Regions from separate parts of the Nonomuraea sp. NPDC049152 genome, predicted to be linked through region 2. Evidence: riboswitches for the same ligand, from Rfam matches in the RefSeq annotation. Region 2 holds a riboswitch; the other holds the start of a gene.
What was found. A riboswitch is a leader RNA that binds a small molecule or an ion and turns the genes downstream of it on or off. The one in region 2 is predicted to bind glycine.
Positions count from the first base shown of each region.

Region 1: another riboswitch for glycine. It lies ahead of gcvT (glycine cleavage system aminomethyltransferase GcvT); the one in region 2 lies ahead of gcvP (aminomethyl-transferring glycine dehydrogenase).

Region 1 is NZ_JBEZDO010000008.1:303,297-313,456, reverse strand. It holds partial or broken gene AB0B45_RS17980 (serine dehydratase beta chain) at 1-130, opposite strand, end outside; gene gcvH (glycine cleavage system protein GcvH) at 188-577, opposite strand; gene gcvT (glycine cleavage system aminomethyltransferase GcvT) at 574-1,659, opposite strand; glycine riboswitch at 1,789-1,886, opposite strand; tRNA gene AB0B45_RS17965 (tRNA-Leu) at 1,936-2,019, opposite strand; gene bcp (thioredoxin-dependent thiol peroxidase) at 2,099-2,572, opposite strand; gene AB0B45_RS17955 (DUF3618 domain-containing protein) at 2,680-3,006, shown strand; gene AB0B45_RS17950 (amino acid deaminase/aldolase) at 3,008-4,195, opposite strand; gene AB0B45_RS17945 (DUF6286 domain-containing protein) at 4,296-4,904, shown strand; gene AB0B45_RS17940 (hypothetical protein) at 4,904-5,398, shown strand; gene AB0B45_RS17935 (hypothetical protein) at 5,458-5,973, opposite strand; gene AB0B45_RS17930 (histidine kinase) at 6,169-7,299, shown strand; gene AB0B45_RS17925 (response regulator transcription factor) at 7,296-7,964, shown strand; gene AB0B45_RS17920 (ABC transporter ATP-binding protein) at 8,085-8,834, shown strand; gene AB0B45_RS17915 (FtsX-like permease family protein) at 8,831-10,160, shown strand, end outside.
Region 2 is NZ_JBEZDO010000004.1:200,577-220,105, reverse strand. It holds gene AB0B45_RS09880 (TetR family transcriptional regulator) at 1-486, shown strand, start outside; gene menD (2-succinyl-5-enolpyruvyl-6-hydroxy-3-cyclohexene-1-carboxylic-acid synthase) at 717-2,375, opposite strand; gene AB0B45_RS09870 (o-succinylbenzoate synthase) at 2,372-3,298, opposite strand; gene AB0B45_RS09865 (AMP-binding protein) at 3,350-4,609, shown strand; gene AB0B45_RS09860 (hypothetical protein) at 4,661-4,990, shown strand; gene AB0B45_RS09855 (RNA polymerase sigma factor) at 5,162-6,511, shown strand; gene AB0B45_RS09850 (P1 family peptidase) at 6,761-7,828, shown strand; gene AB0B45_RS09845 (hypothetical protein) at 7,862-8,260, opposite strand; gene AB0B45_RS09840 (TetR/AcrR family transcriptional regulator C-terminal domain-containing protein) at 8,422-8,982, shown strand; gene AB0B45_RS09835 (DUF5999 family protein) at 9,223-9,420, shown strand; gene AB0B45_RS09830 (alpha/beta family hydrolase) at 9,424-10,005, opposite strand; gene AB0B45_RS09825 (hypothetical protein) at 10,230-10,568, shown strand; gene AB0B45_RS09820 (hypothetical protein) at 10,552-11,403, opposite strand; gene gcvP (aminomethyl-transferring glycine dehydrogenase) at 11,584-14,424, opposite strand; glycine riboswitch at 14,573-14,664, opposite strand; gene AB0B45_RS09810 (MerR family transcriptional regulator) at 14,699-15,319, opposite strand; gene AB0B45_RS09805 (bifunctional nuclease family protein) at 15,513-15,983, opposite strand; gene AB0B45_RS09800 (MerR family transcriptional regulator) at 16,224-16,850, opposite strand; gene AB0B45_RS09795 (FHA domain-containing protein) at 16,874-17,377, opposite strand; gene AB0B45_RS09790 (mannose-1-phosphate guanyltransferase) at 17,583-19,529, opposite strand, start outside.

The DNA.
Region 1 (10,160 bases), on a different contig from region 2:
CGACCCGCTCCAACAGCCCATCGGCCTGCAACCCACGGGCGAACTTGTGCGCGGCGGCCATCGGCCCTCCGGTGTGGGAACTCGACGGACCGATACCGATCTTGAAGAGGTCGAAGACGCTGATCGCCATTGATGCAGCCCAACTCTCGCGAATGCCGGGGCCCTGGCAGGACCCCGGCGGGGTGTGTCAGTTGTCGCCTGATGTGAGCGCGGTGTACTCCTCCGCGCTCAGCAGGTCTTCGGGGTCGCCGGACATCCGGACCCTGAACATCCAGCCCTCGCCGTACGGCTCGCTGTTGACCAGGTCGGGCTTGTCCACGACGGCCTGGTTGACCTCGACGACCTCACCGGCCACCGGGGCGTAGATCTCGCTCACGGACTTGGTCGACTCGACCTCGCCGACCGAGTCACCGGCCTCGAACGTCGCCCCGACCTCGGGGAGCTGCACGTAGACCACGTCGCCCAGCGCCTCGGCCGCGTAGGCGGTGACGCCCACCGTCACGGTCAGGCCGTCGTCGAGGCCGGCGACCCACTCGTGCTCCTTGGTGTAGCTCAGGTCGTCAGGGATGCTGCTCACTTGTTCCTCCTGTAGAAAGGCAGCTCAACCAGGTCCACGGCTTCATGGCTGCCCCGGATGTCAACGGCCAGACCTTCTTCTATCCCAGTGTCCACGTACGCCATCGCGATGGGCCTACCGAGGGTCTGCGACGGGGCGCCGCTGGTCACCTCGCCCACGACGGCACCGTCCTTGGTGACCGGGAACCCGTGGCGCGGGACCCTGCGGCCCGTCGCGACCAGGCCGACGAGGCGGCGGCGCGGCGGAACGTCCTTGACGGGCTCGAGTGCGGCCCTGCCGACGAAGTCGCCGGGCTTGTCGAACTTCACCACGCGGCCGAGCCCCGCGTCGAACGGCGTGAGCGAGGCGTCGAGCTCGTTGCCGTACAGCGGCATGCCCGCTTCGAGGCGGAGCGTGTCGCGGCTGGACAGGCCCGCGGGCATGATCCCGTACGGCTCGCCCGCCTTGGTCAGCGCGTGCCACAACGCGACGGCGTCGGCGTTGCGGACGAACAGCTCGAAGCCGTCCTCGCCGGTGTAGCCGGTGCGGGCGATCAGGGCCTCGGCGCCGGCGACGGTGCCGGGCAGGCCCGCGTAGTACTTGAGGCCCTCGAGGTCGGCGTCGGTGAGCGTGGAGAGGATCTCCTGGGCGCGGGGGCCCTGGACGGCGATGAGGGCGTACTGGTCGGAGCGGTCGTCGACGACGGCGTCGAACCGCTCGGCGCGCTCGGTGAGCCGGTCGGCGACCATGAGGTAGTTGGAGGCGTTGGCGACGACCATGAACTCCTGGTCGGCCAGCCGGTAGACGATGAGGTCGTCCAGCACGCCGCCCCGCTCGTCGACGATCATCGTGTAGCGGGCGCGACCGGGCGCGAGCGCGGACAGGTGGCCGACGAGGGCGTAGTCGAGCGCCTCGGCCGCCTGCGGGCCGGTCACGAAGATCTCCCCCATGTGGGACAGGTCGAACAGCCCGGCCCGCTCGCGGACGGCGTTGTGCTCGGCTGACTCGCTTCCGTAGCGCAGCGGCATGAGCCAGCCGGCGAAGTCGGTCAGCGTCGCACCGAGACTCTCGTGTATGTCTCGCAGCGGTGTCGGTCGGGACATTGTTCGCACCTCAGAATGGGTCGGATGCCAGGATCCTCCCCCTCTGTCATCGGTGCCTGAGAGCTTCGCCCGGGTTTGCCGGACTTTCACCTTCGGCGAGGCCCCGCAGGCCTGCTTTCCAGAGGTCACCTGGCCCGCGCGGTCCTTTGCCTTGAGAGGTTCGCGGGGAGGGCTTGCTCCTTCAGGGGTCCTGGCCGGGTGCCAGGACGCTCTCCCGCGTGGGTTCATCGGTGTCTGTAGGCAAGAGTAGTACGGATTGGGCCGCCAAGGGAAAGGTGCGGGCGGGGGGACTCGAACCCCCACAGTGTCTCCACCAACAGGACCTAAACCTGCCGCGTATGCCTATTTCGCCACGCCCGCGCATCCGCCATCAGCTTAGCGCCCGGGCAGCGGCGGAGACACTCGTTTACGATCAAGCCCGCCGGCTTGATCGTAAACGTCAGGCCAGGCCGAGCTTCTTCTTCAGGCCCGCCACGTGGCCCGTGGCCTTCACGTTGTAGAGGGCCTGCTCGATCTTCCCGTCGGCGTCGATGACGAAGGTCGAGCGGATCACGCCGACGACCTCCTTGCCGTACAGCTTCTTGGTGCCGTACGCGCCGTAGGCCTTGTGGACCTCCAGGTCGAGGTCGGACAGCAGCGGAAAGGTCAGCGCGTCACGTTCGGCGAACTTCACCAGCTTGTCGGTCTTGTCCTTCGACACACCGAGCACGACGAAGCCCTCGTCGGTCAGCTGGCCGAGGTTGTCGCGGAAGTCGCACGCCTGCTTGGTGCATCCGGGCGTCATCGCGGCGGGATAGAAGTACAGGATGACGCGCTTGCCACGGTAGGCCTGGAGGGAGACGGCGTCGCCGTCGGCCATGGGTAGCGTGAAGTCCGGTGCGGCGTCTCCTGGCTGGAGCTTGGTTTCGGTCACGGGCTCAACCTAACCAATCGGTGCGACACGTTTCGCCTTCGGCCTTCGCCCGCTGTGCCGTACGGCGGCGCGACCTGACAGACTGATCACCCTGAGAAAGGAGAGCCATGGCCGACACCGACCCTGATGAGCTGGAGCGCAGGATCGCGCGGACGCGCGCCGAGCTCGCGCAGACCGTTGACGCCATCGCCGACAGGGTGAGCCCCAAGCGGGTGGCCCAGCGGGGTGTGGAGGAGGTCAAGTCGAGGGCCGAGCATTTCGTGGCGTCGGTCGGCGACCTCGTAGGGGTGACGCCGAGGCCGGTGCGGTTCGGCGACGAGCCCGACGACCTGTGGGAGGACGAGCGGCCCATCGGTTCCGCGATGATCGCCGTGGGCGCGGTGCTGGTGGTGGGCGCGGCCCTCGTCCTGTGGCGCAGGCGCCGCAGAAGGTGAGTCAGAGGAAGGTCTTGCCCTCGCCCCTGTAGGTCGGGACCTCCTCGACGACCTTGTCGCCCTCGATCAGCAGCAGCGTGGCGAAGCGCTCGCACAGCTCGCCCGCCTTGGCGTGGCGGAACCACACCCTGTCGCCGACGCGCAGGTCCTCGGCGGCCTGGCCGAGCAGCGGCGTCTGCACCTCGCCCGCGCCCTCGTCGCTGGAGTAGCGCAACCCCGCGGGTAGGTACGGCTGGGGCAGCCGCGAGGGGCCCGGCGCCCCCGAGGCCAGGTAGCCGCCGCCGAGCACGGTCACCACGCCGAGCGCGGGACGCCGGACGACCGGCAGCGCGAACAGCGCGGCGGGGCGACCGCTGAAGCCGCGGTAGAAGTCGAAGAGCCTGGGGTGGAAGAAGCCCGAGCCCGCCGCGCACTCGGTGACGGCCTTCTCCCTGACCGTGCGGTCGACGCTGCCCGTGCCGCCGCCGTTGACGAACTCCAGCTCGGCCAACTGCCTGACGGCGTTGACGACGCGGCCGCGCCGTACGATCAGCTCGCGGGCGGAGCGGGCCTGCATCAGCCTGATGACGCGGGCGAAGGCCGCGTTGCCGGGCGGGTCGTCGCCCACGCCCGCGATCTGCGCCTCGTAGGCCATGAGGCCGACCAGACGGAAGGCGGGCCGCTTGGCGATCTCGGCGGCCAGGTCGGCGGCGTGGACGGGTTCGCGGACCGGCGAGCGCAGCGCGCCTGCACGGAATCGCCCGCCGAAGGCGACATATCCAGCGTCGAGGTCGAGGCACAGCCGCAGGACGGGACCGCCCTCAGGCACCGCCGCCTCGATGAAGTCGAGGTGCTCGGCGGAGTCGACCATGAGCGTGATCTCCCGCGCCGCCTCCTCGGAGGCGGCCAGCGCGGCCAGCGCCGCCCTGTCGGCGGTGGGGTAGGCGACCAGCACGTCGGTGAAGCCCTGCGAGACCAGCCACAGCGCCTCGGGCAGGGTGAAGGCCATGACGCCGCGGAAGCCGTCCATGGCGAGGATGCGCTCGAGGATCGGGCGCGACCTGATGGACTTGCTCGCCACCCTGATCGGCTTGCCGCCGGCCCGGCGGACGAGGCTTTCCGCGTTGGCGCGCAACGCCTCCAGGTCGAGGATCGCGAAGGGCGGCTCGAACTCGGCGGTGGCCCTGTCGTAGCGCTGGCGGTCGTCCATAGGAGCAGGGTAATACCGATTTCCGTCGGCAAAGATCCCGCAAACCGGCGGCGGGGAAGGCTTTATGGCGTGGCGGGTCCCTGTACCTCTGTTCGGTGTGATGACAACACTCCAGGAGCGCCTGCCTGGCGGAGCCGCTCTGAGCGAGCGTGAGACGCCCCGCCGTAGGGCGGCCAGGGTGCTCAGACCGGCGCGTACGCCTGCGGGCGTGGCGGTGGCCTTCACGCTGTCGGCCGGGCTGGCGCTGGTGTCGGCCGAGGTCCTCGCCACCCTGATGGGCGGCGGGCTCGGCCTGGTGCCGGTCGACGAGGTGGTCGCCGTGGCGGCCGACAGCCCGTGGTCCGCCCCCGCCCTGATGCTGGGCGCGCTGGGCGTGGCCGCCGTGGGTCTGGTGTTGCTGGGGCTCGCGCTGGTGCCCGGTAGGTGCAGGCTGGTGGCGCTGGAGACCTCCGACCCGAGGATCGTCATGGCCATCACCAAGACGGGGCTGCGCAGGACGCTCAGGGCCGTGGCCGAGGACGTCGACGGGGTGCGGAGCGTGCGGGTACGGCTGCGCCGCCGTCTGATCGAGGTCACCGTCGTCTCCGACGCCGAGCGCACCGGCGAGATGCTGCGCAGGACCGGCGCCGCCGTCGGCGAGCGGCTGAACGGGATCGGCGCGATGTGCGCGGGCGAGGTCGTGGTGCGGCTGCGCAGGAAGGGACTCTGATGCGGCAGTACTCCGGCAACAGGATCGGCCTGGGCGTGGTAGGCGCGGTGTTGCTGGGCGTGGGCGGGTACGCCTACCTGCGCGGCGCGGGCGCGCTCGGCAAGGGCAGGAACGCGAGGGTCCTGGAGGCCGACCTCACCGGCTACGTCGCCGCGCACCCGTGGATCGCGTGGGGGCTGGCGCTCGTGCTGGTGCTGATCGCCATGCTGACCACCCGGTGGCTGTTCATGGCGCTCGGCTGGGGCAGGCTCGGCAGCCGGTCGGGCACGGGTACGGCGCTGCTGTGCGTGGGGTTGAAGGACGTGGACGGCATCAGCCGCACCAGCGTGCGGGTGGTGGGTGAGGACCGGCTGCGGCTGGCGGTGACCTGCCCGTCCGTCGCCGACGTGGGCGCGGTGGTGACCAAGCTGAACCGCGAGCTTGTCAGCAGGGTCCGCCGCGACATCGGCGACGACGACATGGGCGCGATCGTCCGCGTACACGTCAGGCGCTGACACGCGTGCGCCGCCCCTCGACGCCGAGGGGCGGCGCGCCGCGGTGTGCGGACGGGCGGTCAGCCTGTCGGTGACGGCATCGGGGTGGGGATGCGGGTCTTCGGCGGCATGGGCACCGTGGGCATGGGCGGCATGGGCGGTTGCACGGGATACGCGTACGGGTAGGCGCAGGACCTGCCGCCGCCAGGGGTGTACCAGCAGTCGGGGGCCGGCTGCCAGCCGTACCGGCCGGGGCGCTCCCAGTGCGCCACGCGGTGCCGGTCGCCGTGGTCGGCGACCCGGAACAGGATCGCGACCGCGCCGCCGCCGAGGAGGCCGCCGATCAGCAGTCCGATGAGCCCGGCGCCGATGATCTGGGTGTGCTTCTGCCGGACGTACGTCGCGAAGCTGTCCCGCGGCGGTGGCGGTCCGAAGACGGGGCCGTCCTGAGGCGGGCCCTGAGGCGGGCCCTGAGGCGGGCCCGGAGGCGGGCCCGGAGGTGGGCCAGGAGGTGGTGGTGGGGCGCTCTCAGGGTCTGGGCCGCGCGATGCTTCCTCTTCACCGCGCGGCCCTACGGCTTGATCATGATCCGCCATCACGATCTCCCTTTACTCGCCCAGAGGGCGCTCCCAGAGATGACAATGCCCGACAGCCTATAAATAGCGCGTAAATGTGGCATGCGACCAGGGTCGTACATCGACCTCCGACTCCAGGGGGAAGGGCGGCCGCGCGGTGTTCCGTAGGGTGAGGGAGTGTTCGGCAAGATTCGAGCCTGGTCGCAGCGTCGCCGCATGCTCGTGGACGTCCTGTGGGTCACCCCGCTGATCGCGCTGTGCGCGGCCCTGGCGACGACCTACACGCAGTCGGCGGCAGACGCGCCCGTCGACCTGGTCGGCTATCTGCTTCTCTCGACGGCGCTCCTCGTGCCGCTCTTCTGGCGCAACAGCCATCCGCGGACCGTGTTCGCGCTGGTCTCGTTGATCAGCTTCGCGCAGTGGCTGGCCGGTGTCGACGCCTTCCCCGCCAACTCCGCCGTGCTGGGGGCGATGTACGCCATGGCCAGCCGGTGCGGGTTCAGATGGGCGCTGGCGGCGGGCCTGGTGTCGGAGCTCGGCATCTTCCTGGCTCTCTCGCACTGGGACACCGTCAGCCTCGGCATGTTCCTGAGCTGCTCGTTCTTCGTCATCATGATCTGGCTGACCGGCATCTACTCCCATACGCGCCAGCGCTACCTGGAGAGCCTCGAGGAGCGGGCCGAGCGCGCCGAGCGGGAACGCGACCAGCAGGCCAGGATGGCGGCGGCGGCCGAGCGGGCCAGGATCGCCAGGGAGCTGCACGACGTGGTGGCCCACAACGTCAGCGTGATCATCGTCCAGGCCGACGGGGCGAGCTTCGCCATCGACAGCGACCCCGACCAGGCGCGGCAGGCCGTACACGCGATCTCGAAGACGGGGCGCGAAGCGCTGGCGGAGATGCGGCGCCTGGTCGGGGTGCTGCGCGAGGACCCGGCGGGCCCGGCCCCTGACGCCGCCGACTACACCCCGCAGCCCGGCCTCGCGCAGCTGGAGGAGCTGGTGCGCGGCTCCGGCCTGCCGGTGGACCTGCGCGTCACCGGCATCCCGCAGGAGCTGTCGGAGGGCGAGCAACTGGCCGTCTACCGGCTGGTGCAGGAGGCGCTGACCAATACCCTCAAACACGGCGGCCCTGGCGCGAGGGCCACGGTGGAGATGGAGTACGGCATGCGCGAACTCGTGGTGCGCGTCACCGACGACGGCAGGGGCGCCGCCGCGCCGCTGAGCGAGGGCGGGCACGGCCTGCTCGGCATGCGCGAAAGGGTCTCCATGTACGGAGGAGCCGTCCAGGCCGCGCCACGACCGGGCGGCGGCTTCGAGGTGCTGGCCAGGCTGCCGGTCGCCGCATGATCAGGGTCATGCTGGTCGACGACCAGCAGTTGCTGCGCGCGGGCTTCAAGATGGTGCTGGGAGCGCAGCCCGACATCGAGGTGGTCGCCGAGGCGAGCGACGGCGTCACCGCGCTGGATCTGCTGAAGGAGGTCGAGGTCGACGTCGTCCTGATGGACGTGCGCATGCCGAGGATGGACGGCGTCGAGGCGACCAGGTTGATCGACGGCCCGAAGGTGCTCATCCTGACCACGTTCGACCTGGACGAGTACGCCTACTCGGCGATCAAGGCGGGCGCGTCCGGCTTCCTGCTGAAGGACGTGCCGCCCTCCGACCTGGTGAGCGCGATCCGTTCGGTGCACAACGGCGACGCGGTGATGGCGCCGAGCGCCACGCGCAGGCTGCTCGCCAAGTTCGCCGCGCAGCTGACCACCGAACGGCTTCCCGACGGGAGCCTGCTGACGGCCAGGGAGCGGGAGGTCATGATGCTGGTGGCGCGCGGACTGTCCAACACCGAGATCGCCGGGCGGCTCGACCTGGCGGAGGCGACGGTGAAGACGCACCTGGGCAGGGTGCTGGCCAAGCTGGGTCTGCGCGACAGGGCGCAGGTGGTGGTCTACGCCTACGAGGCGGGGCTGATCGTCCCGTCGGACCGGCTCCCCGACCGGCCCTCGCACCGGCCCTAGATCGGGCCCGGTTCGGCTCTCGGATCGGCCGAAAGGCTGATCCGGGTCGTCTGAGGTGTGACAGGAAGTCCCTCCTCGGGTCCCAGGGAAACCCGCTTTCTCCCTCATAGCGTCTTCTGCGTGACAGCGACACAGATATCCCTGAGGCCCGCCGTGGTGGCCACCGGACTGACGAAGACCTACGGGCAGGGCGACACGCGGGTGCACGCGTTGCGCGGGGTGGACGTCTCGTTCGCCACCGGCGCCTTCACCGCGATCATGGGCCCTTCGGGCTCGGGCAAGTCGACGTTGATGCACTGCCTGGCCGGGCTCGACACGGTGACCGGCGGCCACGTCCACATCGGCGACGTCGAGCTGACCGGGCTCAGCGACAAACGGCTCACGCTGCTGCGAAGGGACAGGATCGGCTTCATCTTCCAGGCGTTCAACCTGCTGCCGACGCTGACCGCCGAGGAGAACATCAGGCTGCCGCTGGAGATCGCCGGACGCCAGGCCGACGCCGTGCTGTTCGACCGGGTCATCCAGACGGTGGGCCTGAAGGACAGGCTCGGCCACAAGCCGACCGAGCTGTCCGGCGGCCAGCAGCAGCGCGTGGCCGTCGCCCGCGCCCTGATCAGCAAGCCGCAGGTGATCTTCGCCGACGAGCCCACGGGCAACCTCGACTCGCGCAGCGGCGCCGAGGTGCTGTCCTTCCTGCGCACCAGCGTCCGCGAGCTCGGCCAGACGATCGTGATGGTCACCCATGACCCTGTCGCCGCCGCCTACGCCGACCGCGTCATCTTCCTGCGCGACGGCGAGCTGGTCAGCGAGCTGGCCCAGCCCTCTCCGCAGTCGGTGCTCGACACGCTGATGAGGCTGGAAGCCAAGTGATCAAGACGACTCTCGCAGGCCTGCGGGCGCACAAGCTGCGCCTGCTGCTCACCTCCCTGGCGATCACGCTCGGCGTGGGCTTCATCGCGGGCACGTTCGTGCTCACCGACACCATCGAGGCCGGGTTCGCGCAGAAGGTCACCGCGGACGCCGAGAAGGTGGCGGTCGCCGTACTGCCGAAGGCGGGCGGGCAGGCGCTTCCCCAGAAGCTCATCGAACGCCTGCGCGGCCTCGACGGCGTGACCGACGTCCAGGGGCAGGTGCGCGGCAGCGCGCCGCTGCTGGACAAGAACGGCAAGACGATCGGCGACCTGCCGACCACCGCGATCTCCGCGACCAACCGCACGACGATCACGGACGGCGCCGCTCCCGCCGGGGCCGACCAGGCGATCGTGGACGAGAACACCGCGCGCAAGCAGGGCTTCAAGGTCGGCGACACCGTCACTGTGCTCGACCGCAAGGGCGGCAAGCAGGCGTTCAAGCTGGTCGGCGTCTTCGACATCGGCCTGGACCAGGAGCTCGGCTACACCGGCGCGGTCGGCTTCACCACCGCGACCACGCAGCGGCTGACGGGAGAGAAGGGCTTTCGCGAGATCGACCTGGCGGGCGGCGACCCCGCCGCGCTCAAGCGGACCGTCACCGCGACCCTCGGCCAGGCCTACGACATCAAGACCGGGCACGAGCTGGCCGCGGCCCTGGCCAAGAGCAACGGCGTGCAGATCGAGTTCATCAAGCTGGGCCTGCTGATCTTCGGCCTGATCGCCATGATGGTGGCCGCGCTGGTCATCTACAACACCTTCAACATCCTGGTCGCCCAGCGGACCAGGGAGATGGCGCTGCTGCGCTGCATCGGCGCGACGCGCGGGCAGGTGTTCGGCTCGGTGCTGCTGGAGTCGGTGGTCGTCGGCCTGCTCTCCTCCGTGCTCGGCCTCGCCGCCGGATACGGGCTCGGCGCGGGCGCGATGGCCGTGCTCCGCACGCTGGACGCGCCGCTGCCCACCGGGCTCGGCCCGTCGCTCGCGCCTCTGACGATCGCCGTCGGGCTCGCCGTCGGCCTCGTGGTGACCGTGGGCGCCGCGCTGCTGCCCGCCCGCTCGGCCACCGGCGTCGCGCCGATCGCGGCGCTGCGCAGCCAGGTGGAGGAGCAGACCTACCGCGCGGGCGTGATCCGCGTGGTCGTCGCGGGGCTTCTCCTGCTGGCGGGGGCCGGCGCGACCGGCGCGGCGGTGTTCATGGCCCCTGGGGAGCAGGTCTCGCTCTTCGTCGCGATGGGCGGCTGCTCGCTGATCTTCCTGGCGGTCCTGATCCTCGGCCCTGTGCTGGTCA
Region 2 (19,529 bases):
CGGGCTCTGGGGGTCAGTCACGGCAGTGTCTACCGGCACTTCCCCAGCAAGGCCGCACTACGAGAGGCCGTCACCCAGCGCTGGCTGGACGAGTCGCACTCGCCGCTGATGGCCGCGGTCAGAACCCCGGGGCCCGCTGGTCCTCGCCTGCACAACTGGCTGGCCGTGCTGTTCGCCGCCAAGAGGAAGAAGGCGCTCGACGACCCTGAGCTTTTCGCCACCTACATGGTCCTGGTGGCGGAGTCGAGCGAGGTCATCGAGCGGCACCTGGAGGATTTGGTCGGCCAGCTGGAGCGGATCATCGGCGACGGTGTGGCCAGGGGTGAGTTCACGCCGGTGGACGTGCGGGCGGCGGCGCGGGCCGTGTTCGACGCGACGGGACGCTTTCACGATCCCGTGTATGCGGCGGATTGGAGCAAGCCGGGCATTGAGCGCGCGTTCGACGCCGTGTGGGACCTCATCCACACAGGCCTGGCGAAACGCTGACCGAGAGTGCCCGGTGCCCGGACTCGTCACGGGGAGAGAGAGCGCCACAGGGCGTCACCACGGAGAAGGGCCTCCCGCAGGCGAGCGCCCCTGCAGAAGAGCGTCACAGCTGAAGAGCGTCACAGCTGAAGAGCGTCACAGTCGGCGGGCGTCAGTCACGACAGGCGAGCGTCACCACGAAGCGGGTGTCACCGCAGGCGAGCGTCACCACAAAAGGGCGCCGGCCGCCCTCACCCGATGACGTCGCGGACCGCCGTCTGCGCCACCTCTCTCAACTGCGCGTGCAGGGCCGCGTTCGACTCCCGATCCGTACGGACCTCCACCACGCGCAGGCCCTCCCCGCGAATCGCCTTGGGCAGGTCCGAGATCTCCTCCACCAGCTGGTACGGCGTCCCGCTCGCCGCAGCCACATACCCGAGGTCCACCCCGTGCGGCGTGCCGAACACCCGCTCGAACGGGTCCCTGATCCCCGCCTGCGGCAGCAGCGAGAAGATCCCGCCCCCGTCGTTGTTCACCACGACCAGGCACAGGTCGGGACGCGGCTCCCTGGGCCCAAGGATCAACCCGTTCTGATCGTGCAGGAACGTCAGGTCCCCCAGCAGCGCGTACGAAGGCCCGTTGTGCGCCAGCGCCGCTCCCATGGCCGTCGACACCAGCCCGTCGATCCCCGAAACCCCTCTGTTGGCCAGCAGCCGCAGCCCGCGCCTGGGCCGCATCGCCTGGTCGAGGTCCCTGATCGGCATCGACGACCCGCAGAACAGCAGCGCCCCGTTCGGCAGTGAGTCGGCCAGATCCCTGGCGATCCGCGGCTCGGTCATCCCGGAATCGTCAAGGAGAGAGTCGATCGCCGCTCTGGCCGCGGCGTCGGCCCTGCGCCACGAGTGCAGCCAGGCGTCATCGCCCGCGGCGACGGGGATCTCGACCGCCTGTGCCACCTGGGTCGCCGACCGGGTCGGGTCGGGCCAGTGCGCCAGGTCGGTGGCCACCACGATGTGCTCTTCCGCCCGCCGCAGCCACGACAGCAGCGGCCTGGACAGCCCTGGACGCCCGAGCGTCACGACCACGTCGGGCTGGTGGGCGTCGGCGAAGGACTGCATCCCGAGCAGGAAGTGGTAGGTGGAGATGGCGTGGTCACCGTACCGGCCGCCGCCGTTGGGCTCCGACAGCACCGGCCAGCCGGCCATGCCGGCCGCCGCGATGTAGCGCCGCACGTTCGCCGCCCCGTCGCCGACCACCAGCACGCCGCGCCTGGTCGGCGGCAGGTGCAGCGCCACGGGCGGCGGTGCGACGCGGGCCCGCACCCATGATCCCGCCGTGTCGCCGTCGAGGGACTCGACCCACGAGGTGTCGCCGTCGGGGATCAGGGGCTCCCTGAAGGCCAGGTTCAGATGGACCGGTCCCGGGTCGGAGGGCCCGAGCGCGCGCTGGTAGGCGCGGGCCGCAAGCGACCGCCAGTAGGCCACCTGGCCCGGCCGTTCCTCGGGCGCTCCGACCTCGGCGAACCACCTGGTGGAGTTACCGAAGATCTTCAACTGGTCGATGGTCTGGTTGGCGCCGGTGCCGCGCAGCTCCGGCGGCCGGTCCGCGGTCAGCACCAGCAGCGGCACCCCCGACTCGCTCGCCTCGATCACCGCGGGGTGGAAGTTGGCCACCGCGGTGCCGGAGGAGCAGATCAGCGCCACGGGCCGCTCGGACCTGCGGGCCAGGCCCACCGCCAGGTAGGACGCCGAGCGCTCGTCGATCCGCACGTGCAGCCGCACCCGCGACTCGGAGTGGAGGGCCAGCGCGAGCGGAGCCGAGCGGGACCCGGGAGCCATCACGACATCGGTGAGGCCGCAACGCACGAGCTCGTCCACCAGCACGGTGGCGAGCGCGGTAGCCGGGTTCACAGGTCCGCCTCCTGCATCCGCCGCAGCCACGACGGCGACTCGATCTCAAACTCCGACAAAAGCGAATAATCCACTGCCGGACGGGACACCGGCAAGAACCCGTCGGCAGGCGTCAGGGAGTCGCCCACCACGTCCCCCGACAGCAACGACATGGTCCCGAGCCCGCACGCGTACGGCAGGCTGGGCAGCGCGGCGGCCAGCGCGACCCCGGCCGCCAGCCCCACCGAGGTCTCCACCGCGCTGGAGACCACCGCGGGCAGCCCGCACGCCTCCACCACCCGCAACGCCGCTCTGACCCCGCCCAGCGGCTGCACCTTCACCACCGCGATGTCGGCGGCCTCCGCGGCCCGCACCTTCAGCGGATCCTCGGCCCGCCTGATCGACTCGTCCGCCGCGATCAGCACGTCGACCGCCCGCCGCACCGCGGCGAGCTCGTCCAGCGTCGCGCAGGGCTGCTCGGCGTACTCCAGGTCGAAGGCGTTCAACTTCTTCAGGTGGCGAACGGCCGTCGGCACGTCCCATGCGCCGTTGGCGTCGACCCGCAGCCTGCCCGAAGGCCCCAGCGCGTCACGTACCGCCTCGACCCTGGCCAGGTCGTCGGCGAAGCTCTGCCCCCGCTCGGCGACCTTGACCTTCGCGGTGCCGCAGCCCGCCTGCCGTACCAGCTCATGGGCCCGCTCGGCGGGGACGGCGGGGATCGTCGCGTTGACCGGGATCCGCGAGCGCACAGGTGCCGGCCAGCCCTCGAACGCCGCCTCACGCGCGCACGCCAGCCAGCGCGCGCACTCGCGGGGGCCGTACTCGGGGAAGGGCGAGAACTCCCCCCACCCGGCGGGCCCCTCGATCAGCACACCCTCGCGAACCGTCTGACCGCGGAAAGGGGTGCGCATCGGGATCCGGAAGACCCGCGGCCCAGAACCCATCAACGCACCTTCCCAGCTGACGCCTCGTCTGTCGCCACTAACCTTACGAGCATGTGGAGGAACCCGTCGCATCCGGACCGGCCCCTGCGGGCGCTCGTACTCCCGCCAGGTCCCCGGCTGTTCGAGGCGGTCGCCGCGGCGCTGTCCGGCGAGGGTCCCGCCGTCCTCCCCCTGTCCCCCGACCACGCGGACGCGGCCCTGCGCGCCCTGCGCCCGAGCGAGATCGAGACCGTCGACGGGGTACGGCAGGCCGCGGGCCCTGGCGTGCCCGCGGATGTCGCCGTCGTCATCGCCACCTCGGGCAGCACCGGCGCGCCCAAGGGCGTGATGCTGACCGCCGCCGCACTGAAGGCCTCGGCCACCGCCTCCCTGCGCCGCCTGGAGGCCTCGCCGGGCCAGCGCTGGCTGTGCTGCCTGCCGCCCTCCCACGTCTCCGGCCTGCAGGTGCTCACCAGGGCGCTGCTGAGCGGCACGGAGCCGATCATCCACGACCGCTTCGATCCCGAGGCCGTCGCCGGGTCCGGGGCCGAGCACGTCTCGCTGGTCCCCACCCAGCTCCACCGCCTCGTGGAGCGGGGCGCCGATCTCGGCGCGTTCGCCACCATCCTGCTGGGCGGCGCCGCGCCGCGACCGGGCCTGGTGGAGGCCGCGCGCGCGTCGGGCGCCAGGATCGTCACGACGTACGGCAGCAGCGAGACCAGCGGCGGCTGCGTCTACAACGGCCAGCCCCTTGACAATGTAGATCTGAAAATCCGGGAAGACGGCAGGATCCTCGTCGCCGGCCCTGTCCTCTTCTCCGGGTACCGCTCCGTCGAAGGGTCCCGCTCCAGCGACGGGTCCCGCTCCGGCCACGGGTACCCCTTCGGCGGCGGATCCCACTCCGACGACCGAACCCCCTTCGCCGACGGATCCCGCTCCGGCGGCGGCCCGGCGCAGGGCGGCTGGTTCGTCACCTCCGACCTCGGCACCATCGAGGACGGCAGGCTGCGCGTCCTCGGCCGCGCCGACGACGTGATCAACACAGGCGGCGAGAAAGTCGTCGCCGCCTCGGTCGCGAGCGTCCTGGCCCTCCACCCCGCGGTGGCGGACGTGGCCGTGGTCGGCTGTCCGCACCCGGAGTGGGGCGAGGCGGTCGTCGCCGTCGTCGTGCCCACGGACCCCGGCAACCCGCCCACCCTCGACCAGTTGCGCGCCTACTCCCGCGACCGGCTCCCCGCCTACGCCGCGCCGCGCGAGCTGCGGCTTCTGTCCGCACTTCCGCTGCTGCCAAATGGTAAAACCGATCTCGCGGCACTTCGGACCGGAACCTGACGGCCACCGGCTGCGTCTTATAGGAGCAGCTGGAAGAAGGAGGAGACCTTCATGACCCCAACCCGCAAGATGTGGGTGTCCGCGGCGGCCGTCGGCGTCATCGTCGTCGGTGGCATCTCTGTCGCGGCGGCCGCCTCGGCGGGCAGGCTCGAGAAGGTGAGTCAGGAGACGAGGGCCGACGTGAACACCCCGGCGCCGTCCGACCAGCCCGCTAAGACGAACAACACAGACAACAACAGCAACGACGACACGGTGGTCTCCCACGAGGTCAACCAGGACCCGCAGGAGGCCGTCGACTACTGGACCGACACGCGCATGGAAGGCGCAGAGCCGATGCCCATGCCGGAGGCCTCAGGCAAGCTGAAAGACGTGGACGACTAGACGCTCCACGTCCGACGGGCGGCCGCCGGCTCCGGCGGTCGCCCGTTTTTTCATCTTGTACGGGAACAAATAGCTGCCGACGACGTTATTGATACTGGTGCGATGAGCGGCCGGAGCCGCCCCACCACAAACTTTCTACCGACTGCGACTCCGTATGGAGGAGGTGTCCTCATGCCCCGAACCGCCGTGGCGACCTCGCCCGCAACCCTCGACCAGCTCCTTGACCGAGGGCGAGCTCAGGGTCACCTTTCCCTGGCGGAGCTGCGGGAAGCTTTTGCCGTAGCGGGGATCAGCCCGAACGAGGGCCGTTCCATCCTGCGTGAGCTCACGGAGGCCGGTGTGAGCCTGGCCGCCGAGAACGAGCCCGCGCTCGGGAAGGCCACCAGCGCGAAGAAGGCGACCACCACGCGCAAGAAGACCACGACCACCAAGAGCACCACCAAGACGACCACCACGAAGACGGCGAAGACGGCGAAGACGGTGGCCGCCGACGCGGTCCCCGAGCAGGCCGACCAGCCCGCCGAGCAAGTCGACGCGCCCGAGGACCTCGAGATGGCCGCGGAGGACGCGGACCTCGAGCAGGAGACGCTCGATCTCGACGACAACCAGTCGGTGATGGGCGACTCCGTCCACACCTACCTCAAGTCGATAGGCCGCCGTACGCTGCTGACCGCCGCCCAGGAAGTCGACCTGGCCAGGCGGATCGAGGCCGGGCTGTACGCCGAGTACAAGCTCGACAGCGACCCGAGCATCTCCCCCGCCTACCGCGACGACCTCGAGATGGTCATCGAGGACGGCAAGCGCGCCAAGGACCACATGCTGGAGGCCAACCTCCGCCTGGTCGTCTCGGTGGCCAAGAAGTACACCGACCGGGGCATGGCCCTGCTCGACGTCGTGCAGGAGGGCAACCTCGGCCTCATCCGCGCGGTGGAGAAGTTCGACTACACCAAGGGCTTCAAGTTCTCGACGTACGCGATGTGGTGGATCAGGCAGGCCATCCAGCGCGGCTTCGCCGACTCGGCCCGCACCATCAGGCTGCCGGTCCACGTCCTGGAGATGCTGTCGAAGCTGTCGCGCGTCGAGCGTGACATGCACCAGCGTCTCGGCCGTGAACCCACGCCCGAGGAGCTGGCCGTCGAGCTGGACAGGACGCCCGACCAGATCGAGGAGCTGCTGCGCACCAGCCGCCAGCCGATCTCGCTCAACGCCACGATCGGCGAGGACGGCGAGACGACGATCGGCGACCTGATCGAGGACGTCGACTCCCCCGAGGCGTCGGAGATCGTCGACCGACAGCTCCTGGGCGACCAGCTGCGCGGTGTCCTGGACAACCTGTCGCCCCGCGAGGCGCGCATCATGGCGCTGCGGTTCGGCCTGGTGGACGGCAAGCCCCACACCCTGGACGAGATCGGCAAGCACCTGGGCCTGACCCGCGAGCGGATCCGCCAGCTGGAGAAGGAGTCCCTCTCCAAGCTGCGTCACCCGAGTAACACCCGCCCTCTGCTCGACTGGGCCAGCTAGCCGGCCATCCAAGCGAACGCCTGGCACCACCCGTGAGGTGCCAGGCGTTCTTTCGTGCGTACGGCAGCCGGGGAGTACACGCGCCCGTGGCGACGGTCAGCACGTCCGGCGGCACGAACACCGTGGCGGCGCGCTCACGATCGACCCGTGATGGCAGGTCGGCCACAATGATCCCTGCACGCGCAACGTCGACCTCCTGTTGAGCCACGCCCGCGTCGCCACGAACCGCCCGGATCCGAGGAGAGTCGCATGAGAGCCCGTGACCTGCCGATCACGCTGGACGGTCGTCCCGGCCGCTGGAACGCGATCACCGACGTGCCGGGCGTCGAGGTCGGCTACGTCACCCTGACCGAGGGCGGGGCCCGCACGGGCGTGACCGCGATCCTGCCGAGGGGCCGCGACGCGGTCGGTGTGCCGTGCGCGGCGGCCACTCACGCCCTCAACGGCAACGGCGAGATGACCGGCACGGCGTGGATCGAGGAGATCGGCGCGCTGACCCTCCCCATCACGATCACCAACACCCACGCGGTGGGCACGGTCCATCGCGGGGTGATCGACTGGGTGGCGGGCGCGCACCCGCGCCTGGCCGCCGAGTGGCTGCTGCCGGTGGTCACCGAGACGTGGGACGGCTACCTCAACGAGATCAACGCCCCTCATGTACGGCCCGAGCACGCCGCCCAGGCCATCGAGGCCGCCGCGTCGGGCCCTGTCGCCGAGGGCAACGTCGGCGGCGGCACCGGCATGAACTGCTTCTCGTTCAAGGGCGGCTCCGGTACGGCGTCGCGGCTGGTCGAGCACGGGTCCGAGACGTACACGGTGGGCGCGTTCGTCCAGGCGAACTTCGGCAGCCGACACGAGCTGACCATCGCGGGGCACAAGGTGGGCCCACGGCTGCTCGACGACGACCCGATGGGCACCACGGACTGGTACGCCCCCTCGGGCGCGGGGTCGGTGATCGCGGTGATCGCGACCGACGCGCCGCTGCTGCCCGGACAGTGCAAGGCGCTGGCCCGCAGGGTGCCGTTGGGCCTGGCCAGGACGGGCACGACGGGCAGTCACTTCTCCGGCGACATCTTCCTGGCCTTCTCCACGGCCAACCATGGGGCGCTGACGAGCGGCTTCGTCACCGAGGAGGACTACCAGAGCCTGCGGTTCGTCCCGTGGGGACGGATGGACCCCTTCTACGCCGCGGTGGTGGAGGCGGTGGAGGAGGCCGTGCTCAACGCCCTCACGGGGGCGGAGGAGATGACCGGCAGGAACGGGCACCGCTCCCCCGCGCTCCCGCTCGCCCGCGTGATCGACCTGCTCAAACCCTGACGACGCGCGGCGCCGCCATGGGACAGCGGGGAGTCAACGGGCGGCGGGGACCGGGCGGGGCAGGCGGGGGATTCCGTTGAGCCTGTTGTCCTCGCGGAGCGTGCGGAGCTTGTCGACCTCGGCGGTCCAGCGCGCGCCCTCGGGCGTGGCCTTGGCCTTACGGCGGACGATGCGGTCGTCGTAAGACTTCACGCCGAACGTGGAACGCTGACCGGCCTCGGCTGCGCGCAGGGCGTCGGTGAGCGCCTTGTCGAACAGCAGGCCCGCCGCGCGCAGCTCCATCTCGGGCGCGTCGGCCTCATTCAGGTCGTGCACGACCGCCTCGGCCTGCCTGGCCTTCGCGATCAGGTCCGGGAAGCTCTTGGAGATCTCCAGGTCGGCGTGGAAGCGCACCTCGGCCTCACGGCTCACACGCGGACGGAAAAACGCCATCGGACAGCTCCCTTTCACTCGTTACGAGCGGTAGCGTACGCGGTTCCGTGCCCGAACACCCACTCGGGTGGATCGAAGCGGGCCGTACGAGAGCGCAGCAGCGGCGCGCCGTCCACGTCGGACGCGTGACCGCCTTTACAAAGTATGGCAAGATGATCTCCATGCCAGCCAAGCGACCGCCCGTCCCGCTGTCCCGCGAGCGCATCATCGACGCCGCCCTGCACATCGCCGACGGACAGGGCCTGCGCAGGCTGACCATGCGCAGGCTCGGCGACGCGCTCCAGGTGGAGGCCATGGCCATCTACCACCACCTGCCCCGCGGCAAGGAGGCGCTGATGGACGCGCTGGCCGAACACGTGACCGCCATCCAGGTCGATCCCGCCACCAGCTGGCAGGAGACGGCCAAGCAGTGGTGCAGGGCGCAGCGGGCGGCGCTCAGGGAGCATCCTGGGGTGCTCGCACTGGCCCTGACCAAACCCCCCAAAGGGGCTACGGCGATCGCCATCATGGAGCAGATCGAGCAGCTGACGGACGCGGGGATGCCCGACGCCGCCGAGGCCGTGCGCACGATGCGCGCCTTCGTCTTCGGCAGCGTCGCGGTGGAGGTCCAGCAGTCGGGGTGGGCCGACCCCGAACGGGACACGTGGACCCGCCGCGACGAACGCGCCGACGCCGACTTCGAGCGCGGTCTGGAGGCGATGCTGCGCGGACTGGCCGCGTAACCGAGGGTTTACCAGTCCGTCGGCGTGTCGACGTTGGGTCGTTATCTTGTGTAAGGCACCCTGTGTCGTGGGTCACATGGTCTGAACCACCCGGGGGGTCCTCCTTGAAATCGTCCGAACGGGCTATGTCGGAAAGTGTGACGCACGCCGCACACTTGGCGCAGAATACGAAACAGCCAAAAGCCGCTCCCCCGCCGCTTCCGGCGAAGGAGCAATCGAAGAGATATCGGAGGCACGCCGATGTGCCCGCACGACCCGGCCTGTCCGTCTGCTGAGGCGCCCGACCGCGAGGCGGCACGCACGCTCGCGTCGCATCCCGAGCAGGGATGGAGCCTTCTGTGCAACGGTGTGGTCCTGTTCGAGGACACCGGGGAGCTGCTGCCCAGTGGCGACGTCATCGCCCCCCACAGGCCGATGCCGCTGGTCGGAGCCGCCTGACCGTCAGTACCGCCCCGCGAGCCAGTCGGCGACCAGCTCACCGACCTTCGCGGGGTCTCTCTTGAGGTCGTGTCCCTCGCCCCTCAGCACAACCAGGCGTGCCGCGTCGGCGGCGTCGGGCACCCCGAAGGGATCCCGGTCCCCGTTCACCACCAGCACGTCCACCCCCGCGCCCCGCAGCTCGTCCGCTCGCGACCTTTCCGGCTTCCCCGGTGGATGCAGGGGGAAGGCCAGCGCCACCACCGCGTCCGCGCCCGCCGCCTTGGCCGTACGGCATGCGACCCTGGCGCCGTTGCTCCTGCCGCCCTGCACGAGCGGGATCCCCGGATAGCGCCCTGTCAGCTCCTCGATGACGGCCAGCCACGCCTCGTCCTGCCGGACGGGCGAGCCCGGCGCCCTGGCCCCCGCCCGCCTGAACGGCTGCGTCACCCTGGCCACCAGGGCACCCCTGGCCGTCGCCGCTTCCCGTACGGCCAGCAGGTCGGGCGCGTCCACCCCGCCGGCCGAGCCGTGGGTGAGGACCAGCAGGAACCTGGGCCGCTCGACCTCGTCGACGTCGACCAGTGCCGCCCCCCGCGGCGTCATGATCTCCACCCTCCAACGGTAGCCGCCCAGGTCACCCCCACTGCGCACCGACCCACCCGCTGAGGTCGGGACCGGCGCGGGGGTTCCGGTCTCGGCGCGGGATTCCGGTCCCGGCGCGGGATTCCGGTCCCGGCGCGAGGTCAGGGTGACCCCGTACATCGGGGGAAGGCGGTTCCTTCCGAGGAAGGATGGCGGCGCGTCAAACGCCGTGGGACATTGGCCGCATGTCAGACATTCGTGATGAGCTGCGAGCCACCATGGAGACCCGCAAGGACCTGGGCCCCGACTACGAGGCAGCCCTCGTCGAGTCCTTCGTGGCCAAGCTCGACGCCACCATCGCCGAGCGCGTCAGGGCCGAGGTGGACAGCCGGCGCCCGTCCAAGAAGAAGGGTGACAAGAACAGCGCCCCGATCGTGCCCCTCGCGCTGGGCTCCATGGCGCTGGCCATTCCTCTGTCGGCCATCGCCGGAGGTCAGGCGGGCTTCATCGGCCTGGCCATGGTGTGGATAGGCATCGTCATCATCAACGTGGCCGCCGCCGTCGCGCTCATCCGCCGGGATTGACCGAGTCCCTGTCGAGGTCCCCGTCGAGGTCCCTGCCGAGGTCCCGGTCGAGGCGGAGCCGTACCTGCGCGGCCAGTTCCTCGTCGGCGTGGGTGAGGCCGTAGTCCCAGACCCGCTCGGCGTCGTCGGCGCGCCCCCGCAGCGGCAGCGTGCGCGCGAGCAGCTCGATGGCCAGCGCGCTGGTCTCCGCCTCCTGCCCGAACTCCACCGCGCCCGCGAACTCCGCGCACGCCTGTTCGAGGTGGGCGATGCCGAGCAGGACCCGCAGCCGCCCCTCGTACGCGCCCTCGGCCAGCGGCAGCGCCTCGACGAGCACCGCCGCGGCCTCCCCCGGCTCGCCGCCGTCCAGCAGCAGCTCGGCGAGCTCCTGGGCGGCGCGGGAGCTCAGATCGGGGTCGCCGACGGAGATCGCCGCCCGCAGCTCCTGTTCCGCCTCCTCCTCGCCGGTGGCCAGGTGGGCCAGCGCGAGATGCGCCAGGGGAAGGTAGGCGGCCGTTCCCACGCCGATGACGGCCTGCCACGCGCCCCTGGCCTGCTCGTCGTTCCCTTCCCGCTCGAAGCCGCGCGCGAGGTGGCAGGCTGCCTGTGCGGCGTACTCGGGGTGTCCCGTGGCCAGCGCGGCCCTGGCGGCGGCCCTGGCGCCCGCCAGGTCGCCCCGCTCCTCCAGCACCACGGCGAGCCCGACGGCCGCCTGCGCCCTGTCGTGACCCTCGGGGTCGGCGGAAAGCTCGGCGAAGATCGCGGCCGCGCCCTCGAGGTCGCCGCTCTCGGCGAGACGGCGGGCCTGCTCGAGCGGGCCGGTGGTCAGCGGGGTGTCGAGCTCGGGGGACGTCAACAAGGCTCCTTCGACGGCGACCAACCGATGGCGATCAACGTCGAGCCTAACGATTTCAGGTCGCCGCGTCGCCCGACATGACCATCCTGTGCACCGGTGTTGGCTGCGTCCCAACGCCAGGCGGCGCCAGGATGCCGAACGGGCGGCTCCCCCCAGGGGAAGCCGCCCGTTACCGGTCGCTCAGTCCTCGTACGCCGACAGGGGCGGGCAGGCGCAGACCAGGTTGCGGTCGCCGTAGGCCTGGTCGATCCTGCGCACCGGCGAGAAGTACTTCCCGTCGCGCAGCCCCTGGACAGGGTAGGCGCCCTCGGTCCTCGTGTACGGGTGCGTCCACTCGTCGGCCACCAGCGACTCCGCGGTGTGCGGAGCGTTGCGCAGCGGGTTGTCGGTCTTGTCGTAGGAGCCGTCGGCCACCTTGGCGATCTCGCCGCGGACGGCGACCATCGCCTCGACGAACCTGTCGAGCTCGGCCAGGTCCTCGCTCTCGGTGGGCTCGATCATGAGCGTGCCCGCGACGGGGAAGGACATCGTCGGCGCGTGGAAGCCGTAGTCGATGAGGCGCTTGGCCACGTCGTCGACCGAGACGCCGGTCTCCTTGGTGATCTGGCGCAGGTCGATGATGCACTCGTGCGCGACCAGGCCGCCGCGCCCGGTGTAGAGGACGGGGTAGTGCGGGGCCAGGCGGCGGGCGAGGTAGTTGGCCGACAGGATGGCCTGCTCGGTGGCGGCCTTGAGGCCATCGCCGCCCATCATCCTGACGTAGGCCCACGAGATCGGCAGGATCCCCGCCGAGCCGTACGGCGCGGCCGAGACGGGGCCGACCGGCGAGCCGTTGTGCAGCGGGTGACCGGGCAGGTAGGCGGCCAGGTGTCCGCGGACGGCCACGGGGCCCACGCCTGGCCCACCGCCGCCGTGCGGGATGCAGAAGGTCTTGTGCAGGTTGAGGTGGGATACGTCGGCGCCGAACTCGCCCGGCTTGGCGAGGCCGACCAGGGCGTTGAGGTTGGCCCCGTCGACGTAGACCTGGCCGCCCGCATCGTGGACCTTGGCGCAGACCTCGGTGATCGTCTCCTCGTAGACGCCGTGCGTGGACGGGTACGTCACCATGATCGCGGCCAGCGCGTCGGCGTGCTTGGCGATCTTAGCGTCGAGGTCGTCCAGGTCGACGTTGCCGTCCTCGTCGCAGGCCACGACCACGACGCGCATGCCCGCCATGACCGCGCTGGCGGCGTTGGTGCCGTGCGCGGAGGAGGGGATGAGGCAGACGTCGCGGTGGGTGTCGCCGTTGGCGCGGTGGTAGGCGCGGATGGCCAGCAGCCCGGCGAACTCACCCTGCGAGCCGGCGTTCGGCTGGATGGAGACGGCGTCGTAGCCGGTCACCTCGGCCAGCCAGCCCTCCAGCGTCTCGACCAGCTCGATGTAGCCGCCCGCCTGCTCGACGGGGGCGTAGGGGTGGATGCCCGCGAACTCCGGCCAGGTGATGGGCTCCATCTCGGTGGTGGCGTTGAGCTTCATCGTGCAGGAGCCGAGCGGGATCATCGACCTGTCGAGCGCGATGTCCTTGTCCTGGAGCCTGCGCAGGTAGCGCAGCATCGAGGTCTCGGAGTGGTGGCTGTGGAAGACCGGGTGGGTGAGGTACTCCCCCTCCCTGACCAGCCCCTCGGGCAGCGCGTCCTCGGCGGCCAGGTCGGTCAGCGAGACGCTCACGCCGAAGGCGGCCGCGACCTGCTCCAGGTGGGACAGGGTGGTCTTCTCGTCGCAGGCGATCGAGACGTGGTCGGCGTCGGCCGCCCAGAGGTTGATCCCGCGCTCGGCGGCCGCGGCGACCACCTGGGCGGCCCTGCCGGGCACGCGGGCCAGCACGGTGTCGAAGAAGACGTCGTGGACGACCTCGACGCGGCCCGCGCGCAGGGCCTCGGCGAGCGTGACGGCCATGCGGTGGGTGCGCGTGGCGATCCGGCGCAGCCCCTCGGGGCCGTGGTAGACGGCGTACATGCCGGCGATGACGGCCAGCAGCACCTGGGCGGTGCAGATGTTGCTGGTGGCCTTCTCCCTGCGGATGTGCTGCTCGCGGGTCTGCAGGGCCAGGCGGTAGGCCGGGTCGCCGTCGGCGTCCACCGACACGCCGACGAGCCGTCCGGGCATCTGCCGCTGCAGGCCCTCGCGGACCGACATGTAGGCGGCGTGCGGGCCGCCGAAGCCGAACGGCACGCCGAAGCGCTGCGAGGAGCCGATCGCGATGTCGGCGCCCAGGTCGCCGGGGGCGGCGACCAGCGTCAGCGACAGCAGGTCGGCCGCGGCCACGACGAGCGCGTTGTGCGCGTGGGCCGCCTCGGCGAGGGCGCGGAAGTCACGCAGGCGACCGGAGGCGCCCGGGTACTGCACGAGCACGCCGAAACACTCGGGCAGCTCACCCTCGAGGGAGTCGACGACCAGCTCGATGCCCAGCGGCTCGGCCCTGGTGGCCAGGACGGCCTTGGTCTGGGGCAGCGCGTCGGCGTCGACGACGAAGACGTTGCTCTTGGACTTGCCCGCCCTGCGCGCCAGCGTCATCGCCTCGGCGGCGGCGGTGGCCTCGTCCAGCAGGGAGGCGCCGGCCACGTCGAGCCCGGTCAGGTCGGAGACGACGGTCTGGAAGTTGAGCAGCGCCTCGAGCCTGCCCTGGGAGATCTCGGGCTGGTAGGGCGTGTACGCGGTGTACCAGCCGGGGTTCTCCAGCAGGTTGCGCCGGATCACGGCGGGGGTGATCGTGTCGTAGTAGCCCAGGCCGATCATCGAGGTGAGCACCTGGTTGCGGTCGGCCAGCGCCCGCAGCTCGGCGATCACTTCGGTCTCACTGGCCGCGGCGGGCAACCTCAGCTGGTCCTTGGCCCTGATGGCCTCGGGTACGGCCACCGCCACCAGATCGGCGACCGACTCGAATCCGACCGCCTCCAGCATCTTGGCCTGCTCGGCGTCCGAGGGACCGATATGACGGGTCGCGAAAGGCGGTGCAGCGAGGTTGCTGAGGGGCTCGGTCATGGATCTGCCTCCCAAGGCTGATGGAGAGCGCACGGGCGTATGCCGGGTCTCCCCCTCTGTCATCAACCTGAGAGGTTCGCCCGCAATTCCGCGGGCTTGCACCGTCGGTGAGGCGCGCCTGGCTGGCGTGCCTGCTTTCCAGAGTTGCCTCACCCGAGCGGTACTGGGTGCCTGAGAGATTCCGGGGAGGTTTGCTCCTTCGGCGCCCCGGTCGCCCGGGGACTCTCCCGCACGGGGTCGTCAGCTTCAGCCCTAGGCTACCAGCGTTCGGGGATCAGCCCAGTCGGCGAGCCTTCCGGCGCTGGGCCAGTTCGTCAGCGGGGTGGTCGGCCGGGACGGTGTCCTCGACCGCCGCCCGTTCCCCCGGCAGCTCCGCGAGCGATCCCTCGACCTCGCGCCAGACCCTGCCGAGCGCGATCCCGAACACTCCCTGACCGCCCTGCAGCAGGTCGATGACCTCGTCGGCCGAGGTGCACTCGTAGACGCTGACTCCGTCGCTCATGAGCGTGATCCTGCTGAGGTCGCCGACCCCTCTGTCTCTCAGGTGTTGTACGGCGGTGCGGATCTGCTGGAGCGACACGCCGGTGTCGAGCAGCCGCTTGACGACTTTGAGCACCAGGATGTCGCGGAAGCTGTACAGCCGCTGGGAGCCCGAGCCCTGAGCGGCTCTTATCGTGGGTTCGACCAGGCCGGTGCGCGCCCAGTAGTCCAGTTGCCTGTAGGTGATGCCGGCCGCCGCACAGGCCGTGGGGCCGCGATAGCCGATGTCGGCGGGCAGAGTGGTGGGCTGCTCGTCGAAGAGCAGGCCCTGCTCACCCGCACGCTGGCGCGCACTCTCGCGCCGCACCGGGTCTTCCTGGCCGGCCGTCTTTCCCTCGCCGCTGCTGACCGCCACGCGGACCTCCGGCTTTCTCTCATCCCGTGGTCTGATCTGGGGGTTCGCAAAGGACAACCACAGGTTTCACTTGCACCGTAGGACCGTGACCATCCGCAGTCAACGATCCGGCTCGGCGCGTCGTGAAGCGTAAATGCAGTGAAATGCGTACCCCTGGTGTCGGCCAAGGGCATGAGCCTTCACAAAGGGGGTTCTACCCAGCGCGCCCGAAGTCCTCGGGCGTGATGGTGTCAAGGAACTCCCTGAACTTCTCCACCTCATCCTCCTGGTCATCAGGGATGATCACTCCGGCCTCCTGCACGACCTCCTCGCTGGCGAAGATCCGCGCACCCGTGCGCAGTGCCAGGGCGATGGAGTCGGAGGGGCGCGCGCTGACCTCGACGCCGTTGGAGAACACCAGGTCGGCGAAGAAAATCCCGTCACGCAGAGCGACGATGTTGACCGCGCGCAGGCCGACGCCCAGCGCGCTCAGCACGTCCCTGAACAAGTCGTGGGTCAGAGGCCTCGGCGGCGGCTCCTCGGCTTGGGCGAGCGCGATGGCCGTGGCTTCGGTCATTCCTATCCAGATCGGGAGAAACCTCTCACCCTGCGCCTCCTTGAGCAGAACGATCGGCTGATTTGTGGGCATTTCAACGCGAACGCCCACTACCTCCATCTGCAACACGGGCTGCTCCGAATTCACGATCCATGGGCCGCATCTTCCGCACTTCAACGTAACACCCACTGGGTAGGTAATATCCCCTGCCCCGGAGGCTCCCCGCCAACCTACCCGCCCTCGTGATCCCTTCGGTCGCCGCTCCACCCCTATGGGAGCGGCCGAGCGGGCTTTCCGATCACTTCGGCCGACCGCGTGGGAGCGTGCCAAATTACCTCAAACAGGCGATATCGGCCAGGGCGGCGGGGATCAGCCGCCGAGGAACGAGCGGACGGCGGTCCGCAGGAGAGCGGCGTGCAGGTCGAGGAGCTGTCCCGAAAGGTGCCTGGCCGCCTCGTCGGCCTCGCCGATCGCACCGGGGGCGCGCCGTTTGAGAATGGGGGCGACGGTCTGCTCGACCAGACCGGCCTCGCGCTCGGCCGCGGCCTTGACCGCGCGCAGGTGCCTGGCGTGCAGGCCGTACCTGGCCAGGGCGCCGACGCTGCGGGCCACCTTCAGCGCGTCCTCGTCGTAGCGCCTGGCGACCGGCGCGAGCAGGCCGTAGTCCTCGAGCTCGGTGAGGGTCTCGTCGTCGAGCCCGCTGGCCTCCAGCAGCTCGGCGCGGCTGAACCTGACCTCCTTGGCCTCGGGCAGGGCGCGCGGGCGGCCGAGCTCGTCGGCCATCTTGTCCTTGATGACCCGCAGGGGCAGGTAGTGGTCGCGCTGCTCGGTGAGGATGAAGCGCAGCTGCTCCACGTGCATGTAGGTGAACTTGCGAAAGCCCGAAGGGCTGCGCTCGGGCTCGATGAGCCCCTCGCTCTCCAAGAAACGGATCTTGGAGATGGTGACATCGGGGAACTCGCCCTGCAGGAGGGCGAGCACCTCCCCGATGCTCATGTGCGACCGCGCCGCCTGGGAGCTCATGCGCCCCGCGTGAGGAAGACGAGGCGGAACTTGCCGATTTGCACCTCGTCACCGCTGTGGAGGGGAACCTCCTCGATGCGCTCCCTGTTGACGTAGGTGCCGTTGAGGCTGCCGACGTCGCGGACGGTGAAGGCGCCACCGGGATGGCGGTAGAACTCCACGTGCCGCCGCGAGACCGTGATGTCGTCGAGGAAGATGTCGCTCTCGGGATGCCGGCCCGTCGTGGTCAGGTCGCGGTCGAGGCGGAAGCGGCTGCCCGCGTTGGGGCCACGCGTCACCACGAGCAGCGCCGCGCCCGGCGGGAGCTGCTCGACGGCGGCTCGCTCGGCCAGGAGGGCGTCCGCCGTCTCCGCCTCATACGCCTCGATTCCCGCGACGGAGATCGTCGAGGTGGTGTCCCCGGAGACCTCATGTCTGGTCAGCGGTGACCCACACCGGGAGCAGAAACGGGCATCCTCGGGGTTGGCATGACCGCACTGCGTACAGTAGACGTACGGCATCTATCGGCTCGGCCTCCTACCGCGAGAACGCGGCGACGGTTGATCAGGGCGCCCCACGCCTCTCGCTCGTTCACGATTGCGAATGCCGCAACTTACGCTGATCACTGGCAAAGGTCAAGGCGGGACGCCGCACGACGGGTTCGGACGGTGACAAAGTTACCGCCGAGCCGCCCCCAAGGTCCATGCCGCCGCGCCACTTGTGTTGTCACGTTCCTGCCGCCTGCTCGACGACCCGCGCCCATCTGTCAAGGAATGCCTCCGCTGTGTCGAAATCGTGCGCTTCGGCCCACAGGTCGGTGGCGGGTTCGGAGGCGGCGGGCAGGATCAGCGCCCAGCGTCCGTCCTCTCCGACGACCCGCACGCCGTCGGTGGTGTCGACGCGGAAGCCCTCGGCGGCCTCGATGACCGAGCGCATCACCGCCCCCTTGGTCGCCCACGGCGTCGGGACGGTCCGCTTGAGCAGCTTGGCCTCGGGGATCCGCGCGTCGATCTGGCTGAGCGTCAGGCGGGTGCGGGCCACCAGGCCGAGCAGGCGCAGGAAGGCGGCCAGGCCGTCCACCGTGGGCCCGAACTCCGGCACGATGAAGCCGCCCCTGCCGTCGCCCGCGAAGATCATGTACGGCTTGGCGGCCGCGGCGGTGAGCGCGTCGAGCGAGGTGGAGGTCCACTCGACCTGGACGCCGTGGAAGCGGCAGACCTGCTCGGCCACCCTGGTGGTGGTGACGGGCAGCGCCACCCTGCCGCGGCGCCGTTCGGCGGCGACCAGGTCGAGCACCACCAGCAGCGCCCGCTCCTCGCTGATGAGCTGGCCCATCTCGTCGACCAGGGCGATGCGCTCGCCGACAGGGTCGAAGCGGACGCCGAAGGAGGCGCGGGAGGAGCCGACGAGCTCCGAGAGGCGCTGCAGGTCGCGGCGGCGCTCGGCGAGCGTCTCGGTGGGCGAGGCGGAGTCGAGCCTGGCGTTGACGGTCAGCACCTCGACGCCGAGCCGGCCGAGCAGGGTGGGCAGGACCACCGAGGCGGTGCCGCCCGCGCAGTCGACGACCACCTTCATGTCGTTGACGCCCGTCATGTCGACGCAGCGCAGCAGCTCCTGCGCGTAGTCCTCGACGGCCCTGGCGGGGAAGCTCAGCTCGGCGATCTCTCCGGGGAAGGCCCTGCGGAACTCCTGGCGGGAGAAGACGCGTTCGAGCTTGCGCTGGGCGGCGGGGGTGAGGTCGGCGCCGTGGGAGTCCATGAAGACGATGTCGACGCTCTGCGGGTCGCCGGAGGTGGTGCGCAGCGCGATGCCGCCGCTGGCGGGCCTGCGGGAGGTGTGGAAGCGGGCCACCGGCAGCGGCATGGCCTCCAGGTCGAGCACGTCGATGGCGCCCGCGGTCAGGGCGCTGATCACGGCGCGTTTGAGCGCTCTTGCCGCGCGGGAGGAGTCGCGCGAGGTGATGACCTGGTCGCCCTTCTTCAGGGTGGTGGCGTAGGCGCTGGCCAGCCGTACGCAGAGCTCGGGGGTGATCTCGACGTTGACCAGGCCGCTGACGCCGCGCGGGCCGAACAGGCTGCGCTGGCCGCGCGACTCCCAGATGACGCTGGTGTTGACGACCGCGCCCGCTTCGACGGTCTTGAAGGGGTAGATCTTGACGCCGCTGGAGACGTAGGCCTCCGCCTCGATGACGCACTCGTCGCCGACGACGGCGTTCTCCTCGATGCGGGCGCCGGTCATCACGTCGGTGTTCTTGCCGATGACGCAGCCGCGCAGGTGGGCGCCCGGGCCGATGTAGACGTTGTCGTGGACGACGGCGCGGTGCAGGAAGGCGCCCTCGCGCACGACGGCGTTGCTGCCGAGCACGGTGTACTCGCGCAGCTCGGCCCCCGCCTCGATCTTGACGTAGTCGCCGATGAGCAGCGGGCCCTTCAGGACGGCCTCGGGGTCCACCTCCGCGCCCTCGCCGACCCAGACGCCCGGCGACATCTCGAAGCCGCCGATGTCGAGCTTGACCCGTCCTGACAGCGCGTCGGCCTGGGCCTTGAGGTAGCTCTCGTGGGTGCCGACGTCCTCCCAGTAGCAGTCGGAGACGTAGCCGTAGATGGGCGCGCCGCGTTCGAGCAGGCGGGGGAAGACGTCCGAGGACCAGTCGACGGCCTCTCCCGCGGGGAC